One region of the Brassicibacter mesophilus genome, then DNA from elsewhere that is predicted to be linked to it. Evidence: riboswitches for the same ligand, from Rfam matches in the RefSeq annotation. Region 1 holds a riboswitch; the other holds the start of a gene.
The links. A riboswitch is a leader RNA that binds a small molecule or an ion and turns the genes downstream of it on or off. The one in region 1 is predicted to bind cyclic di-GMP.

Region 1 (3,431 bases):
AAATATCTTCTACTACATCAAACCTTCCTGCATTATATGCACTTATTGCTATATCTTCATCTTCAAACATATAGAATTCAATTTTATCTAACTTTACAACACTCTTATTATAGTATTCATCATTCTTAACAAGAGTTACTTTGGTTCCTTCCTCAAACTCTTCTAATCGAAATGGCCCATTACTAATTGCTGTTATTGGATTTTCAGCCCAGTCATATGGTGATTGCTCAACTATATCCTTTCGTAGTGGTAAATAAACTGGTAAAGAAATTAACTTTACGAAGTATGGAGTTGGCTGAGTTAGTTTGACTTGTAATGTTTTGTCATTAATAGCCTTAATTTTAACATCTTCTATTCTTCCTGTACCTTCATTATAATTCTGTGCACCTTCAATACAATATAATTTAAATGCATCGAATACAAACTCATCTGGATTTAGTGCCTTTTTCCACGCATATTCAAAATGTGAAGCCTTTACTGGCTCCCCATCAGACCATTTAGCATCTTTTAAATAAAAAGTATAAGTTTTTCCATCATCAGACACGGTATAATTTTTTGCCATTGCGAGTTGCATTTCTCCATTTTTTTCAGTCATTAAGCCTTCAAACATGTTGCTTATTATATGATATTCATCCGAATTTATGGTAAGCTGATGATCTAGTGAATATATTTCATTTCCTAAGTTAATCTTTAAAATATTCTCTTTTGACTTACTATCATTCTTAGGATATGTCCATTTTTTATTCTTTATTTTGCCGTTATAGTATTGATATGTAAATGTACTTTCTCCTGCGAACAAATTAAATTCATAGTCTTTAATCTCATATTTTTTTGCAATTTCTTGTATGTTATTTATATATAATTCTTCAACTTGATTTCTAAAGTTCTCACTTAGAATAAAAATACTGAAGTCCATTTTAGTTTCATTATTTGAAATTAAGTTTATTATGTGTTTATTGTTATGATGGTAGTTAAATGTATCAAATACAATAGAAGAATCACCATATTCAAACAGACCATTCTGTCCCCAGATTTCCATGTTCATTTTTGTATTTTTATCTTCTAACAATTCAAATATATGTTTACTTGATACTGCAAAGTTTAAATTTTGTCCATCTACTGTAACTAACGTAGTTATTCCAATTAAATCTCCATTCATGTCCATGAGTGCACCTCCTGAACTTCCTGGAGAGATTGGTGTTGTTGTCTGGATTACTTCTACTCCATCAAAGTCTCTAATAGCAGAAATAATACCGTCAGAAATTGTATTTTCAAAACCTAAAGGGTTTCCTATTGCTACTACCTTTTGCCCCTTTTTTAAATTCTCAGTAGCTCCAATATTTAATGGTTTTGTTGGTACATTTATTTTAATCAGTCCTAAATCAGCTTCTTGAGATAACCCTAATACATTTATTGTGCCATATTCATAACCTTCTTCCATACCTTCCATAACTACACCGAAGTAAACTCCACCCTCAAGCACATGATAGTTTGTTATAATAAGACCATTTTCACTAATAACTACTCCTGATCCAAATTTTTCAACCTCTCCCTTTTCATTATAGGCTTTAATTAAAACTATGGATTCAGACAGCTCAGCTAACTGCTCATATGTTTTATTGTCATTATGCTGTAAATTGCTGTCATCAGCTTGTACAGGGAATGATGAAAAAATTAAAAGAGTAATTAAACTTAAAATTAAAATTTTGTTCCTTTTCAAAGTAACTACCTCCCTATTTTAAAATATAGTTGTTTCTTAAATACATATTCTCTTGCTACAAAAAATGTCTTCTCATACCGAAAAGGGCATAAAAAGACATATCTTTTGCTTTTCGGCAACCGGCTACCATAACAAGCTTTCCTTGCCTTAGGTCCTTGGCTTTGCGTCCCTATCTTTCAATAAGTTTGCCTTTATCAAATTTTGATATTTCAACATATTTAAAATAGCACTAATATCCTTACATTATATCATAGTATTTTGTCGTTTTTTGTTTTAGATTTACTTATCTCAATTTTTAAACAATTTAGCTAATACAATTTTATTATTTATTTTAACATATTTATAATATTTTTTTGCACTTTGATAAACACAAAATTAGTTTAGCAATATTATATAATATATCATCTAAACGCAAGGGGGTATAAAGTTCAATGAATCAAATAAACATTACAAACCTTTTGGATAAAACAAGGATAGATAATGGCACTGAAAATATGAAAGACCTTTTTGATTCAACTGCTAAAAAAAATATTAAAAAAGCCGTAGAATTAATTAATGAACAAAATGTAAGTTTTACTTCATTGTTTTTGCTACAAGATAAAATTAATGAATTTAACATCACTAAAGAACTAAGCTATAAAAACAGAGTAGCACTGGGATTTATTGATGGAATAAGAGATGAGAAAAAGGATATTTCTTTTGCAACTACCCTGTCATCTGAACATACTCATTCAACTCAAACTACTTTAAAATGGATACTCGAAAGTGGTTATACTGATGATGGGCTTAATAATGATTTCGACGAAGTATTAGATAAAGCTGCTATACTCCTAATAAAATCATTTAATGATAATTCAGAGCTACCAATTATAGTAGATTTAGTTTTTGACCGATACAAAAGAGGTTTCTATATTCACGATCTTGTATGGGCACTTTTTGAATCACGCGAACTTAAGAGTCTTTATTTATTAGCAGAGCATTTAAAATCCACAGATAAAAAAGAAGTGAGGCTGGCAAATAAGCTTTTAAGCTTTATCCCCGGTATAAGTATAAATAGCCCAAAAAGCAACGAGGAAAAATACACATATTTTATAAAATGGTTTGAAGAAAACAGTCCATTTTTATATTATACAGGTGAGAGTTTTCAGCTAACAAGTGAGCCTATCCCTTATGAAGTAAATTTAGAAGCTAAGTATTTATGTAAAAAAATATTAATTGATACTGGAGAATTTGTTGATCCATTAACTAATAAGGAAAACAATGTATTAAATTCGTTTAAAAAACTAAATAATGATGCTAAAACCCTTCTTTCAAGCTTTTCTTATATGACATATCGTAAAGACAATACATGGTGGAAAGAATGGATCAGATACCCTATAGCTAGTCAAATCAATATAGCAAAAGCTAAAGGAGGGTCATTATGATTAGGATAAACGGTAGAATAATCCCTCCAAATAATATTATCGAAAACTATCCTGCAAATATTATTGAACGAAAAATCATAAATATTTTATCTGAAAGTTCAAAGGTGTATCGATATTCTTCATTAGATGAGCTACGTTTTGAGCTTAAGATTCGTTCAAATATTGTTAATGCATCTATAAGATTGAATAGAAGTGGATTAGCATTTAAAGTCTTTCGTAAAGCTTATTGTAATACTAACTTTTGGGAACTTACTAGAGAAGGAGGATTTTTACTAAAAAGAAATGCA
Region 2 (3,431 bases), on a different contig from region 1:
GCATAATCATATTCTCCAAACTCATATAAAACATCTGCTAGATAATACTTTCCTGCAGTATCATTTGGATGATTATTTACATAACTCTCTAATTGTATTAATAGCTCTTCCGAATAGTAATTCTCCTGTGGACTGTTTAATATCTTAGTTAAATCTTCATTTGGATAGTAAAAGGTAGATATATTATCTGTAACGGTATCAAGCTCTTTGATTAAATCTTCATCTACCTCTTGTCCAACAATTTTATTAATTGTCTCTACTGCTTCATCAATTTTACCATTTTGATAGTATGCAATACTAAGTTTAGCCAGAGCAAGTGTTGAATTAGGATACTTGTTTAATATTTTTTCATATTCATTCATAGTAGTGATATATCTCCTCTCCTTCTCGGCCCTAACCCCTCTTTCATGAGCAACACCTGCTTTCACTGAAGATGGAAACTTTACAAGAGATAAAATAAGAATAATAATGATTATACCAAAAAAAGCTTTTATCCATAATGGTATTGGACGGTTTGATAACTTATCTCTGCACTCCTTACACAAGGGTACCTTATACTCCGGTTCTACTAATGAGCTATTGCAATTTGTACATACAATTACATCATCAGCAATATCCATCGTTTCAATATCCTCAGTCATAATTTCATCCTCCTTTCAAATAATTCGTGTCATAAAACAAAAAATCCTTACATACCGAAATGCATGAAAGGATTTTACACTTACACGTTATAATTCGGCAACCCGGCTACCATGGTCATCTGACTTTAGATCCGCAGCTTTGTGTCCTTATCTTTCGATAAGTTTACCTTTTTCGAAAATTTGTTAGTCTGTTAGTTTTGTTTTACCACCGACGTAGTATATCAAATCTCATCCGAGAAATTTGTAGAATGTTGTCGATTAAAACATTTTTCCATCAATATTATCATTTTTAGTACTTTAATACTATAAAAAATCCACTATCTTATAACCTGCTTTAGTAGGTTAAAGATAGCCGATTCTCTCATTATCTAAATCAAGTATTCAATGCTCTTAGTAAAGTGCGATAGAGTATTCCTCAGTAAATACCATGTCCTCAGTAATTTCGACGAACTGGTTGATCATTGCAAAATTAATAGAGCCTTCAGGTACTACCTTTGGACGATCACTCATAGCACGTGGCTGGAATTGTGAATCAATGAATATATCTTTAATCTTGGTAAAAGAAAATGATCCTAATGTACCGCATTTGACTCATTTTCTAGATATTCATTGCATTCTTTTGTTGAAAATCTCAGTTAGAATGTATTTGACATTTACTTAGATATGACAACCAAAGTGTCTCTTCAGCTCCAGTTAGTGATCATTTTATTATTCTGTGACGCTAACATCATCTAGCATATCTTTGTTCGAAAAATTTCTTTGGTTCATCTCTTTTCAATTTGATAAGTACTACATATTCGATTTGACTTTTCAATAATTTTGATATTTCTTTGTTTATGCAAATATCAAATGTTCCTCCTTTTTCTTCATCTTCTTTTAAATCATACTCATCAATTATATATATTCTTAGATACCACCTGTAACATTCATCAAATAACCCTAATTTAGCATATGTTTCTCCTGAGCGACTCTTATAAAATGTTTCATTATCTTTTGTAAGTTCTAGTATGAAATCTTTTGAAATGACTTCTTTTGTAGTTAAGTATCCATCATGTTCAAACCAATCCCTTACTTTGCATATTTTCTCATTCAATAAATTGTTTTTATCTAAAACCTTCATGATTAAGTTAATACTTATTCTTAGTTCATCTAAAGATACAACTGATTCTGTATATAATATTTCTTCATTAAAACATTTGAAAGAAGAAATATACATAGCATTCCTAAGCAAAAAACTCATCTTTTTTCTTTGCTTTACTATAGTTGTCCCTCCTTGTTTTTTAAAAATAAAAAACTCTCATGCCGAAAAAGAGCATGAAAGTTTTCATACTAAGTTGTCCGGCAGCCTGGCTGTCATAGTAATCTCTTGCCTTAGATCCAATAGCTTTGCGTTCCCACATTTCTATGAGTTTGCCTTTGTCAATTTTAATTATATCTAAGAAATTTCTAGAAATTATTAAACAACCTTTTACATCAATCCCATATTCTTTATTAATTTACAATTTCTTTTTTATTTCTTTATAATATTACACATTTTGCATTTTGGGGACTTTAGTACCAATAGTTTATATTCCACATAGTACACCTCTCCCAATTTCTAACTTTCTCTATATTCTTTTTATAAAATTAGCATTACTTTGCTTTATATTTTAGTTGTATATTATATGTAATATTTTTATGAATCCTATTATTTTATATAGCCTTTAAATTGAAAATCTATCAGTATCTTAAAAGCTTGTTAGAATCAGTTTTGGGAACAATAAAAACTGTAAGCATAATAATTATAATGCCTACAGTTAAATATCTATAAAATACCATTCTATTTTTAATTTTACATCTTTATTTTAGATACTATATTGACAAGCTTAGTTGCACTTTCTAAGTTACCATTTGTTGTATTTCTGATATTGACAAGCTTTTCTACTATATTTGTCGTTCTAACTGCTATATCTTCGACTCCACTTGCCCCTTCATTCATTGTTATAGACACTTCATTCACAGCTGTTGAAATGTCTTGTATTGCAGCTCTCAGCTGTTGAAACGTAGCACTGAAATCCATAATTAGGCTATTAAATGTATCTGCGTCTTTACTGTATTGTTCTCCTACTCCAACAAGGGTTTTGTAATCTTTATTTACTTCTGTTTCTACAAACTCAAGTATTTCCCTTGAGCTTTTTACTAGATTATCTACTGATGGATTTACTATTTCCACTACTTCCTGTATATCTGTTATTGCTTGTGATGATTGTTCTGCTAATTTTCTTATCTCATCTGCTACTACTGCAAACCCTCTTCCAGCTTCTCCTGCTCTAGCTGCCTCTATAGCAGCATTTAATGCTAAAAGGTTGGTTTGACTTGTTATCTGAAGTATTGTATCTGCTAGTATATTTATTTTTTTAACTGCATCTATCTGTTCTATTGCAATATCTAGGTCTTTCTTTACATTTTCATATATCTTTTCAGATTTCTCAACTGACTCTACTGCAGTATTTTTCAGCTCTCCTGCTCTTTTGTATACATCTTGTGCTTCTAAAGCTCCTGCCTCTGCTTTCTGTGATATTGATTCAATAGCCTTTTCTATTTCTTGTACCGACGCATTTATTTCTTCTGATGATGCTGCGGTTTCTTCCATTCCTGCAGATAGTTCTTCTGTGGTAGCAGATGTTTCTGTTGCATCATCATTTAATTCTGTGGATGCTAATTCAACTATGTGTGCGTTCTCTTTTAAGATATCAGATGATTCATTTAGTTCTTTTGTAAGGTCTCTTAAGGAATTCCTTAGAACAAGCA

Region 2: it holds a riboswitch for cyclic di-GMP, as region 1 does, so the genes downstream of both, HNR33_RS15165 (hypothetical protein) here and HNR33_RS18260 (ABC transporter substrate-binding protein) in region 1, are expected to answer to the same signal.

What each region holds. Positions count from the first base shown of each region.
Region 1 is NZ_JBNPXI010000022.1:33,185-36,615, reverse strand. It holds gene HNR33_RS18260 (ABC transporter substrate-binding protein) at 1-1,720, opposite strand, end outside; cyclic di-GMP riboswitch class I at 1,832-1,920, opposite strand; gene HNR33_RS18255 (hypothetical protein) at 2,152-3,144, shown strand; gene HNR33_RS18250 (protein-glutamine gamma-glutamyltransferase) at 3,141-3,431, shown strand, end outside.
Region 2 is NZ_JBNPXI010000015.1:87,651-91,081, reverse strand. It holds gene HNR33_RS15175 (tetratricopeptide repeat protein) at 1-641, opposite strand, end outside; cyclic di-GMP riboswitch class I at 735-819, opposite strand; gene HNR33_RS15170 (oleate hydratase) at 1,032-1,178, opposite strand; gene HNR33_RS15165 (hypothetical protein) at 1,369-1,881, opposite strand; cyclic di-GMP riboswitch class I at 1,979-2,066, opposite strand; gene HNR33_RS15160 (methyl-accepting chemotaxis protein) at 2,473-3,431, opposite strand, start outside.